Regions from separate parts of the Nocardioides sp. NPDC006303 genome, predicted to be linked through region 1. Evidence: riboswitches for the same ligand, from Rfam matches in the RefSeq annotation. Region 1 holds a riboswitch; the other holds the start of a gene.
The links. Region 1 has a riboswitch for S-adenosylmethionine ahead of ABZY89_RS13585 (aminotransferase class V-fold PLP-dependent enzyme). Riboswitches for the same ligand answer to the same signal wherever they lie in the genome.
Positions count from the first base shown of each region.

Region 1 (5,449 bases):
CCAGTTCTCCCACGACCGGGGTGTGACCCAGAAGCCGTGGATCAGGACGATGGTGTCCGGGATGCTCATGTCAGGTTCCCTCTCGGGTGCTGGGGCTGGGACGCTCCGATCGTCCATCGGGTCGCGATGCCTCCGGACCACGTGGACCACGTAGTCCCGGGACTACGCGGTCCACGTGGTCCGCGGAAGCGGGTGGACGCGCGAGGCTCGTAGGGACAGGACCCAACCGACCGTGGGAGGAAGCCGATGCCTTACATCACCGCCGACGACGGCGCCCAGATCTTCTACAAGGACTGGGGCGACACCGGAAGCCCCGTGCTGCTCAGCCACGGCTGGCCGCTCAACGCCGACGCCTGGGAGGCCACCGCCCTCTTCCTCGCGGAGCACGGCCACCGAGCCATCGCCCACGACCGCCGGGGACACGGCCGCTCCAGCCAGACCTGGTCGGGCAACGAGATGGACACCTACGCCGACGACCTCGCCGGCCTGATCGACGCGCTCGACCTGCACGACCTCACCCTCGTCGGGCACTCGACCGGAGGCGGTGAGATCGTCCGGTACGTCGGGCGGCACGGCACCGGCCGCGTCGCCGGGCTCGCCCTGGTCTCGGCGGTGCCGCCACTCATGCTGCGGACCGAGGACAACCCGGACGGGCTACCCCTCGAGGTCTTCGACGAGATCCGTGCCGGGGAGCTGGCCAACCGGGCCCAGCTCTACCGCGACCTGGCCGACGGGCCGTTCTTCGGGAACAACCGGAACGGCGACGTTCCGCAGGGCTTCCGCGACGCCTTCTGGCTCCAGGGCATGGCCTCCGGGCACCGTGGCGCCTACGAGTGCATCGCGGCCTTCTCCGCCACGGACTTCCGACCGGACCTGGCCAAGATCGACGTGCCGACGCTGGTCGTGCACGGCGACGACGACCAGATCGTGCCGATCGACGTCGGTGGCCGCCGCTCGGCCGAGCTGATCGACGGCGCGGAGCTGAAGGTCTACGAGGGTTCCAGCCATGCCCTCCCGGACACCGATCGCGACCGGCTGCACGCCGACCTGCTGGCCTTCATCGACCGCTGACCGGTCTACGGCACCCTCGCCCGCCAGGCCGGGGTCCCGTGCTTGCTCTCGACCAGCGCCGCGGCCTCGTCGATCGTGGCCTGGTCGAGGCCGACGTACGCCGCCCCGAAGCTCTGCTCGAACTCCGCCAGGAGGGCGTCGATGACCTTCTCGCGGCTCAGCCCGGTCTGGGAACGGATCGGGTCGACGCGCTTGGCGGCACTCCGGGTGCCCTTGTCGGACATCTTCTCCCGGCCGATCCGGAGCACCTCGAGCATCTTGTCGGCGTCGATGTCGTAGGCCATCGTGACGTGGTGCAGGACGCCGCCGGGGATCCGCTTCTGCGCGGCGCCGGCGATCTTGCCGACCGGCGAGGCGATGTCGTTCAGACCGGCGTAGGCGGCCTCGATGCCGACGCTCCGCAGGCCGCGCAGCACCCACTCGTCGAGGAAGGCGTACGACTCCTGGAAGGACATGCCGGCCACGAGCGTGTCGGGGACGGCGAGGCTGTAGGTGATCGTGTTGCCCGGCTCGATGAACATGGCGCCGCCACCGGAGATGCGGCGTACGACCTCGATGCCGTGACGCTCGGCGGCTGCCTCATCGACCTCGTTGGAGATCGACTGGTAGCTGCCGATCACGACCGCGCTGCTCGCCCAGTCCCAGAACCTCAGGTTGGGGGCGCGGCGACCCTCGGCGACCTGGCGGACGATGACCTCGTCGAGCGCCATCTGCATCCGCGGCGACAGCGGCCCGGTCTCGACGATCTCGAGGTCGAGGTCGTCCCAGGTCGTGGCCCGGCCCAGGGCCCGCAGCACCGTCAGGGCGACGTCGCGGGTGCCGAAGCCGACCAGCTCGGCGTCACGGGCGGCGGTGTCGAGCACCGCGGTCAGCTGGTCGAGGGAGACGTCGACCGACTGCCCCTCCAGTGCCTCGGTCAGCCAGCCCAGCGCCTCGTCGGGTTCCAGGAAGAAGTCGCCCGAGAGGACGACGTCGATGATCGTGTCAGCGGAGACTGTCGCGTCGACGACGACCAGCTTGCCGCCGCGTACCTTCCGCTCGCCATGCACTCTTTCGCTCACGATTTCTCAACACCGTGAGCGCCCCGAATCATCCCGGCTAGACGGCCGCTCCGCACGAGCCGGCGGTGTCGGCCAGGCGGGTCAGACCGACGGGTCCGACGAGCGGGCGCGGGTCCTCGGCGAGCGTCCAGGCCCCGTCGATCAGGACGTAGTCGCCCCGGACGTCACCAGCCAGAAGAGCGCGTACGCCGGCCACCAGCCGGTCCACGTCTGCGACCGAGGTGCCGATCCCGATGCTCGCGCGGACCGCACCACCGGTGAGCCCGAGGCGCTTGAGGAGCGGCTGGGCACAGAAGCGGCCGTCGCGTACGCCCAGGCCGTGCTCGGCGGAGAGGTAGGCCGCGACCCGGCCGGGCTCGATCCCGTCGACCGTGAACGTGACGACCCCGACCGGCTCCTCCGAGTCGGGCCAGAGCCGCAGGACATCCACACCGTCCAGTGCGGACAGGCCGGCCACGAGACGCCCCCTCAGTGACGCCTCGTGGCGGTCCAGCTCGGCGGGCTCGAGGCCGCCGAGAGTCGTGCAGGCGGCGGCCAGCGCGGCGGCGCCGATGACGTTGGGCGAGCCGCCCTCGTGACGTGCGGGCGCGGGCTGCCAGGTGGTTTCCCCCGCCTCAACGTCATCGACGGCCCCTCCTCCGGCGAGGTAGGGGGTGCCGACGTCGAGCCAGTCGCGGCGCCCGACCAGGGCGCCGGCGCCGTAGGGGGCGTAGAGCTTGTGGCCGGAGAGGACGACGTAGTCGGCGCCGGTCGCGGCCAGCGAGAAGTGGCGGTGGGCGAGCAGCTGGGCGCCGTCGACGAGGACCCGGGCGCCGTGGGCGTGGGCCAGGGTGACGATCTCGGCGACCGGCAGCGCCTCGCCGGTGACGTTGGAGGCGCCGGTGATCGCGACCAGGGCGAAGCTGTCCCGGGCCAGCTCGCCGGCGAGGGCGTCGATGGTGCCGGCGAGGGTGTCCCGGCCGGCGACCACGGTCACACCGGCCTCGACCCGGCGCCACGGGAGCAGGTTGGCGTGGTGCTCGATGTCGAGGACGAGCACCCGGCCCGGTACGCAGCCGGCGAGCAGGTTCACCGAGTCGGTGGTGTTGCGGGTGACGACGGTGACGTCGTCCTCGCGGGCGCCGACATAGGCGCCGATCGTCGCGCGCGACTCCTCGTAGAGGGCGGTCGAGACCTGGGACAGGTAGCCGGCGCCGCGATGCACCGAGGCGTACCAGGGCAGGACCTCGGCCACCCGGTCGGCCACGCTCTGCAGCGCCGGCGCCGAGGCGGCGACATCGAGGTTGGCGTACGTCGTGGTCGTTCCGTCCAGCAGCGGGACCTGCGTGTTCGAGCCGACGAGCGGAAGCAGGGACATGGGGGCACCCTTCGGGTCATGGCTCCCCAGGGCTGCCCCGGCGAAGCACGCGCTTGCCCGCGCCACCTCGGCGAGGGCCTGGTCGTCACCCGGAGCACCCCACCGCGTGGGAGGGTTGCCCGCCAGCAAGCCGGGGCTTCGCGCTGGCAGTCGTGACCTTCGCCGATGATGGTGCCGGAGACGGAGGGTGCCCCGCAAGGCGTACGTCTCGATCTATGGACGCTCGTCCTACATATTGGACGACGACTAAGTGGTCGAAACGGCGCGAACCGGCAGGATCAGCGCCGAAGGATGCTCGGGATCGTGGTGGACCGTCTGGTCGGCAGCCAGGAGCGTCGTGGCGGTGGCGAGCGGCTCCCCGGTCCCGGGATTACGGGCGTAGCGCGGGAAGGCACCGCTGGAGACCTGCACGCGGATCCGATGACCGCGTTTGAACAGGTACGCCGTGGGCCAGAGCCGCACGGTCGCGCAAGTGAGCTCATCGGCGCCCGTCAGACTGGTCAGTCCGTCGCAGACGTTGTGGGAGCGGCCCTCTTCATCGACATCGCAGAGCCGGACGAAGACGTCGGCGTACCCCAGGCTCGACCGGAACCAGATCTCGGCACTCACCTCGCCGACGACCTCGACGTCCTCGTCGAGCAGGGTTGTGGTGTAGGTCAGCACGTCGGATCGGGCCTCCACGGCGCCGTTGTCGACGCGGCCACCGCTGCTGATGCTGATGCCCCCGGCCGCCGGGGTCGGATCGGCCGGGTCGTAGCGATAGCGGTCGGGATCCGAGTCACCCGGGGTGCTGACCGACAGGCCGCCACCACTCTGGAGGTGGAGATGCTGGGGCTCATAGCCCTTCGGTGGCCAGGTCTCGAAGTCGCGCCAGGCGTCATCGCCCATCACGAACAGCCGCACCGGCGCCCGCTCGGCCGGCTCCTCGCCGCGCGCGTACGCCAGGCCGAAGTCGACCGCTTCGGCCGCTCCAGGAATCGTCAGGTCCACATGGGTCCAGGGCCCGACAGTGAGCCGGGCCGGCTTGCCGGCGTCTTGAAGAATCGCGAAGTCCCGCAGCTGACCCGGGAGGAAGACGTCGTACCAGCCGCCGATGGAACTGACCGGGACACGCGTGCCGGCGACCCGATGGCGGTGGTCGATGCCGTCCCAGTGCGGATCGTCGGCATCATGGGCGAGAACGTCCTGGATGTACTGCGAACGCCGGCCCGTGGCCGCGAGGTCCATCTCCTGCAGGGGCAGCACGCGCAGGGCAGCGGCAGTCTTCTTGGTCTGGGCGTTCCTGCGGAACATCGCAAAGGGGCGCTCCTGGGTGGCGACCAGCGCGCCCCACTCGAGCGGCAGCTCCAGCGAACGACCGTCGGCGCGCATGAACTCACTCGTCAGCGCCGACTCGGTGACCACCGGGATCATGGCCTTGACCTGCGGCGGCAGGCTGTCGGCAACCGCCCACTGCACATAGCCCAGGTAGCTGATGCCGACCAGCACCATGGAGTCGCCGAACCATGGCTGCTCGATCACCCAGTCCAACGTGTCCAGGCCGTCCTCGCGCTCCTGGAGCATGGGATCCATGACGCCACCGGAACCGAAGCCGCCGCGGACGCTCTGGATCAGCACCTGGTAGCCGCGCTCGGCGAGCGGGCGGGCCATGATCGCGCCGAAGAAGCCAGAACGGCCATACGGACACCGGATGAGCGCGGTCGGCAGGCCCTCCGGGCCGCCCTTCGGCACCCAGCGATCGGCCAGGAGCTCCACGCCGTCCCGCATCGGAACGCGCAGGTCGCGTTCGACGACGACCCGCCGCGTCAGCGGCTCCGGAAGCTTCATCTGGCGCTGGATGATGTGGCTGACCAGGCTCATCGGTCGGTCTCCTTCTCGGAAGCTGTGGTTCGGCGCAACGCGCCGGTGATGACGCCGAGCAGCCCGATGAGTCGGTCGGCGAGGCCCTCAGGGTCGAGCG
Region 1 is NZ_JBEXRR010000015.1:24,677-30,125, reverse strand. It holds gene ABZY89_RS13600 (alpha/beta hydrolase) at 1-69, opposite strand, end outside; gene ABZY89_RS13595 (alpha/beta hydrolase) at 247-1,071, shown strand; gene ABZY89_RS13590 (biotin/lipoate A/B protein ligase family protein) at 1,077-2,132, opposite strand; gene ABZY89_RS13585 (aminotransferase class V-fold PLP-dependent enzyme) at 2,170-3,489, opposite strand; SAM riboswitch class IV at 3,534-3,647, opposite strand; gene ABZY89_RS13580 (CocE/NonD family hydrolase) at 3,736-5,349, opposite strand; gene ABZY89_RS13575 (TetR family transcriptional regulator) at 5,346-5,449, opposite strand, start outside.

Region 2 (5,449 bases), on a different contig from region 1:
CGGCCTCGCCTGCGTCGCCGGCGAGTGCCGCCGGCTCCCTGATTGATGCATCGCTATAACAGAGGGTCCGACCTTGTGAATCGCTCACAAGGCCAGACTCTCTGTCACAGTCGCGAAGGACCCAGCGTGACGCTCTGGCGACCTCAGGCCTGGGAGAGACCGGCTTCCTCGAAGGCGTCGTAGTTGGGGGCGATGGTGGCGCGGGGGCCGACGATGCCGCTGACCGCGTCGAGCGTCTTGAGGCCGTGGCCGGTGTTGATGATCACCGTCTCCAGGCTCGGGTCGAGCAGACCGTTGTCGACGAGCTTCTTGGTGACCGCGAGCGTGGTTCCGCCGGCGGTCTCGGTGAAGATGCCCTCGGTGCGGGCCAGGAGCACGATCGCGGCGCGGATCTCGTCGTCGGTGACCTCCTCGACAGCACCGCCGGAGGAACGGGTGGCGTCGAGGACATAGATGCCGTCGGCCGGGTTGCCGATGGCCAGCGACTTGGCGATCGTGTCGGGCTTGACCGGGCGGATGGCGTCGACGCCGGCCTTGAACGCGGTCGCGACCGGGTTGCAGCCGGTGGCCTGGGCGCCGAAGATCCGGTACGGCTTCTCCTCGACCAGACCGAGCTTGATCAGCTCCTTGAAGGCCTTGTCGACCTTGGTCAGCTGGGATCCGGAGGCCACCGGGATGACGATCTGGTCGGGCAGGCGCCAGCCGAGCTGCTCGGCGATCTCGAAGCCGAGCGTCTTGGAGCCCTCGGCGTAGAAGGGACGTACGTTGACGTTCACGAACGCCCAGCCCTCCTCCTCCGCGGCGATCTCCTGAGCGAGCTTATTGACGTCGTCGTAGTTGCCGTCGACGGCGATCAGGTTGTCGGTGAAGACGGCGGAGTTGACCTGCTTGGGCTGCTCGAGGTTGCTCGGGATGAAGACCGCGGTCGGGATCCCGGCGCGCGCTCCCGCCGCCGCGACAGCATTGGCCAGGTTGCCGGTGCTCGGGCAGGCGAAGACCTTGGCGTCGAGCTCGCGGGCGGCGCTCAGTGCACAGGCGACCACGCGGTCCTTGAAGGAGTTGGTCGGGTTGGTCGAGTCGTCCTTCACCCAGATCTTCTCGATGCCGAGCTCACGCGCGAGGTTCTTCGCGTCCAGCAGCCGGGTGAAGCCGGGCTCGGTGTTGGGGCTCTGCTCGATGTCGTCGGGCACCGGCAGCAGCGCCTTGTAGCGCCAGATGTTGCGGGGTCCGGCCTCGATCTCCTCGCGGGTCACGGCCGGGAAGTCATAGGCCACCTCGAGTGGCCCGAAACACTCCGGACAGGCGTAATGCGGTCCGAGCTCGATCTGGTGCCCACACTCCCGGCACGACAGCGCCGAGGCGTTGCCGAAAGCGCCCTCGCGCAGGCCCTTCGTCTCCGTGGTCGCAGCGCTCATGAGAAACCTCCTCCTCATCTTCCCCGATCACGTCTCTCGCGCCGGGCCGGAATTAGCACCTGCTCCACGCCCTACCCGATGGCCGGGAGGAGGCTCGTGGTCGGTTGCCGGAACTTCACTGGGCCGTTCCCTCAGTCCCTCTCGATGAGCAGTAGCGATCGTACGGCAGGTATCCGCTGCCAAACACACCCGGGTTCCATTCCGCGGACCAGTCGTCCATCATATGGACAATCGAGGTTCAGCGAGCGCGGAGGCGGCGCAGCATCCGGGCATCGTCGAAGCCCACCGCACGGGCGGCCGACTCCATGGTGGTGCCCGCGGTCAGCAGATGGTCGGCCCGTTCACGACGGAGAGCCTGCTGATACCGGAGCGGGGTGAGGCCGGTCGCAGCTACGAAGGCGCGGGTCAGGGTGCGTTCGCTCACCCCCGCGCCGTCCGCCAGCGCGGAGAGCGGAAGCGGCTCGGCGAACCGGGCGTCGATGACGTCCTGCACATGGTGGACGGTGTCGTCGAGATGGTTCCGGTGGCGCAGCAGGACGCTCTCCTGCGGCTGGTCTCCGTTGCGCCGCGCGTAGACGACCATGTCGCGGGCCACGCGAGCCGCCAGCGCCGGTCCGTGGCGCACCGCGAGCAGGTGCAGGCTCAGGTCGATGCCGCTGGCGATGCCTGCCGACGTCACGATCCGGTCATCGCTGGTGAAGAGCACGTCGCGCACCACCCGGGCTTTCGGGTAGCGCCGGGACAGCGCGTCCTGGAGATCGTGATGGGTGGTGCAGCGACGTCCGTCGAGGAGGCCCGCCTGCCCGAGGGCGTCGGCGCCGGCACAGACGCTGGCCACCTCACCCCCGGCAGCATGATGGGCACGCAGCCGCTCGGCGGTCTCGCGGGTGAGCCGGGGGCCGGCGACGAGGTCGTACGCCGCCCGCCAGCCCGGCACGACGAGCAGGTCACCGGGGTCGAGATCGGGCCATTCCGCGGCGGTCGTCAGAGGCAGCCCCTGTGCGGAGAGCACCTCCCCCGGCTCGGCGCCCGCGACGTACGCGAGGTCGTAGGGGTGTCCAAGGCTGCGCGCCGTGTGGAACGCCTGTGCCGGCCCGGCGAGGTCGAGCAGATGTACGCCGGGCAGCAGCACGAACACAACGGCGCTCATGCCGCAGATGCTGCCACAGCCTCCAGATCGGCGATCGTCGCGATCTCGGCAAATCGGCCGCTGAGCACGAGCTTCGTACGCTCCACGACCTCCTCGGCCGACAGCCCGCCCAGCGGCTCGGTGGTGACCGCGTCGGCGACATAAGTGATCCGGTAGCCGAGGTCGGAGCCGACCCGCGCGGTGGTCTCGACGCACTGCTCGGCGCGGATCCCGCACACCACGAGCTCGGTGACCCCGCGCTCGGTCAGCACCTGCTGCAGGTTGGTCGTGGTGAAGGCGTTGTGGGCGGTCTTGCGCAGCTCGACATCGCCCGACTCGGGGCCGCTGAGCCCGTAGAGGTAACGCACATGACCCGACTCCGGGTCGAAGACGCCGCCGCTGCCGGGTTCGGTGTGGAGCACCCAGACCACCAGGTCGCCCGCGGCGCGAGCGAGGCTCACCAGCCGGTCGGCTCGGTCGGCGATGTCGGGGTGAAGAGTCTGCTGCCAGACCTCCCGCTGCCGAAAGGACTCCTGGATGTCGATGACGAGAAGGGCTCGGTTGCTCATGTGCCCAGTGTGCGAGCTGCCCGCTCGACGCACGAGGCATCAAGCGGGCAGCATCCGGAACGATCCGGTCAGGCAGCGGCAACCGTACTCTGGGCGGCGGCCGCTCCCTCGGCAGGCGCGAGGGCGCCGCGTACGACATCCCTGACGTCGCTCACCAGGTTGATCTTCAGGGCCTGCTTCACCTCGTCGGGGACCTCGTCCAGGTCGGGCTCGTTGCGCTGGGGCACGAAGACCTCGGTCAGACCGGCTCGCTGGGCGGCGAGCAGCTTCTGCTTGAGGCCGCCGATGGGCAGCACCCGCCCCGAGAGCGAGACCTCACCGGTCATGCCGACCTCGCTGCGCACCGGGCGACCGGTCGCGAGAGACGTGAGCGCGGTGACCATCGTGATGCCGGCGCTCGGGCCGTCCTTGGGGACCGCGCCCGCGGGCACGTGGACGTGGAGCGAGCGGTCGAGCACGGCCGGGTCGACGCCCAGCTCGGCGGCGTGCGAGCGGACGAAGGAGAGCGCGATCTGCGCGGACTCCTTCATCACCTCGCCGAGCTGGCCGGTGATGTTCAGTCCAGCCTGCCCGTCGGCCGAGGACGCCTCGATGAAGAGCACGTCCCCACCGAGCCCGGTGACGGCCAGTCCGGTGGCGACCCCCGGGACAGAGGTACGCTCCGCCGACTCCGGCGTGAACCGCGGCCGTCCGACCAGGTCCTTGAGGTTGTCCAGGCCGATCTCCACGTGCTCCGCACCGGTCGCCAGCCGCGTCGCCACCTTGCGCAGCGCCTTGGCGATGAGCCGCTCGAGCTGGCGTACGCCCGCCTCACGGGTGTAGTTCGCGGCCAGCTCGCGCAGGGCGTCGTCAGTCACCGTGGCCTCCTCCGAGGTCACCGCGGCGCGCTCCAGCTGACGGGGCAGCAGGAAGTCGCGGGCGATGGCGACCTTGTCGTCCTCGGTGTAGCCGTCGATCGTGACCAGCTCCATCCGGTCCAGGAGCGCGCTCGGGATCTGCTCGACCACGTTGGCCGTGGCGATGAACAGAACGTCGGAGAGGTCCAGGTCGAGCTCGAGGTAGTGGTCGCGGAAGGTGTGGTTCTGCGCCGGGTCGAGCACCTCGAGCAGCGCGGCGGCAGGGTCACCCCGATAGTCCGAGCCGACCTTGTCGACCTCGTCCAGGAGCACGACCGGGTTCATCGAGCCGGCCTCCTTGATGGCCCGCACGATCCGGCCCGGGAGCGCGCCGACGTAGGTGCGCCGGTGGCCACGGATCTCGGCCTCGTCGCGGACACCGCCCAGCGCGACCCGGACGAACTCACGTCCGAGCGAACGCGCGACCGACTCCCCCAGCGAGGTCTTGCCGACTCCTGGCGGGCCGGCGAGCAGCACCACAGCACCGGAGCCACGGCCGCCGATGACCTGCAGGCCACGCTCGGCACGTCGGGTCCGCACCGCCAGGTACTCCACGATCCGGTCCTTGACCTCCTCGAGGCCGTGGTGGTCGGCGTCGAGCACCTCACGAGCCGCGACCAGGTCCGTCGAGTCCTCGGTCCGGACCGACCACGGCAGCTCCAGCACCGTGTCCAGCCAGGTGCGGATCCAGGCGGTCTCGGGGTTCTGCTCGGAACCACGCTCGAGCTTGTCGACCTCGCGCAGCGCGGCCTCGCGTACGGCCTCGGGGAGGTCGGCGGCCTCGACGCGGGCCCGGTAGTCGTCGGACCCCTCGGGCTCGCCCTCGCCGAGCTCCTTGCGGATCGCGGCGAGCTGCTGGCGCAGCAGGAACTCCCGCTGCGTCTTCTCCATGCCCTCGCGTACGTCCTCGGCGATCTTGTCGCTGACCTCGGACTCCGCGATGTGGTCCTTCGCCCAGGCGATCACCTTCTCGAGACGCTCGGTGACGTCCGGCGTCTCCAGCAGCTCGCGCTTGGCATCGTCGTCGAGATAGGGCGCGTAGCCGGCGGTGTCGGCGATCTCCGACGGCTCGGTGAGCCGGTTGACCTGGTCGATGACCGGCCACGCCTCGCGACGCTGGAGCACCGCGACGACCAGCCGCTTGTACTCCTCGGCCAGCTCCTTCGCGTGCTCCGTGGTCGTCTCGGTGGCGGTCTCGACCTCGACCCACAGCGCAGCACCGGGTCCGGTCACGCCGGAGCCGATCTTCGCGCGGCCGACGGCCCTCAGCACCGCCGCGGGCTCACCGCCCCGGAACCGGCCGACGCGCTCGATCGTGGCGACAGCGCCGTACGTCGCATACCGGTCCCCCAGCCGCGGCGCGACCAGCAGCCGGCTCTCCGAGCCTGCCCGGGCGGCGTCGATCGCAGCCTGCGCGGCCTCGTCGAGCTCGATGGGCAC
Region 2 is NZ_JBEXRR010000002.1:237,559-243,007, forward strand. It holds gene ABZY89_RS02735 (hypothetical protein) at 1-46, shown strand, start outside; gene thrC (threonine synthase) at 144-1,415, opposite strand; SAM riboswitch class I at 1,427-1,566, opposite strand; gene ABZY89_RS02745 (DJ-1/PfpI family protein) at 1,654-2,565, opposite strand; gene ABZY89_RS02750 (isochorismatase family protein) at 2,562-3,113, opposite strand; gene lon (endopeptidase La) at 3,182-5,449, opposite strand, start outside.
Region 2: linked by a shared signal. The riboswitch ahead of thrC (threonine synthase) and the one ahead of ABZY89_RS13585 (aminotransferase class V-fold PLP-dependent enzyme) in region 1 are both predicted to bind S-adenosylmethionine.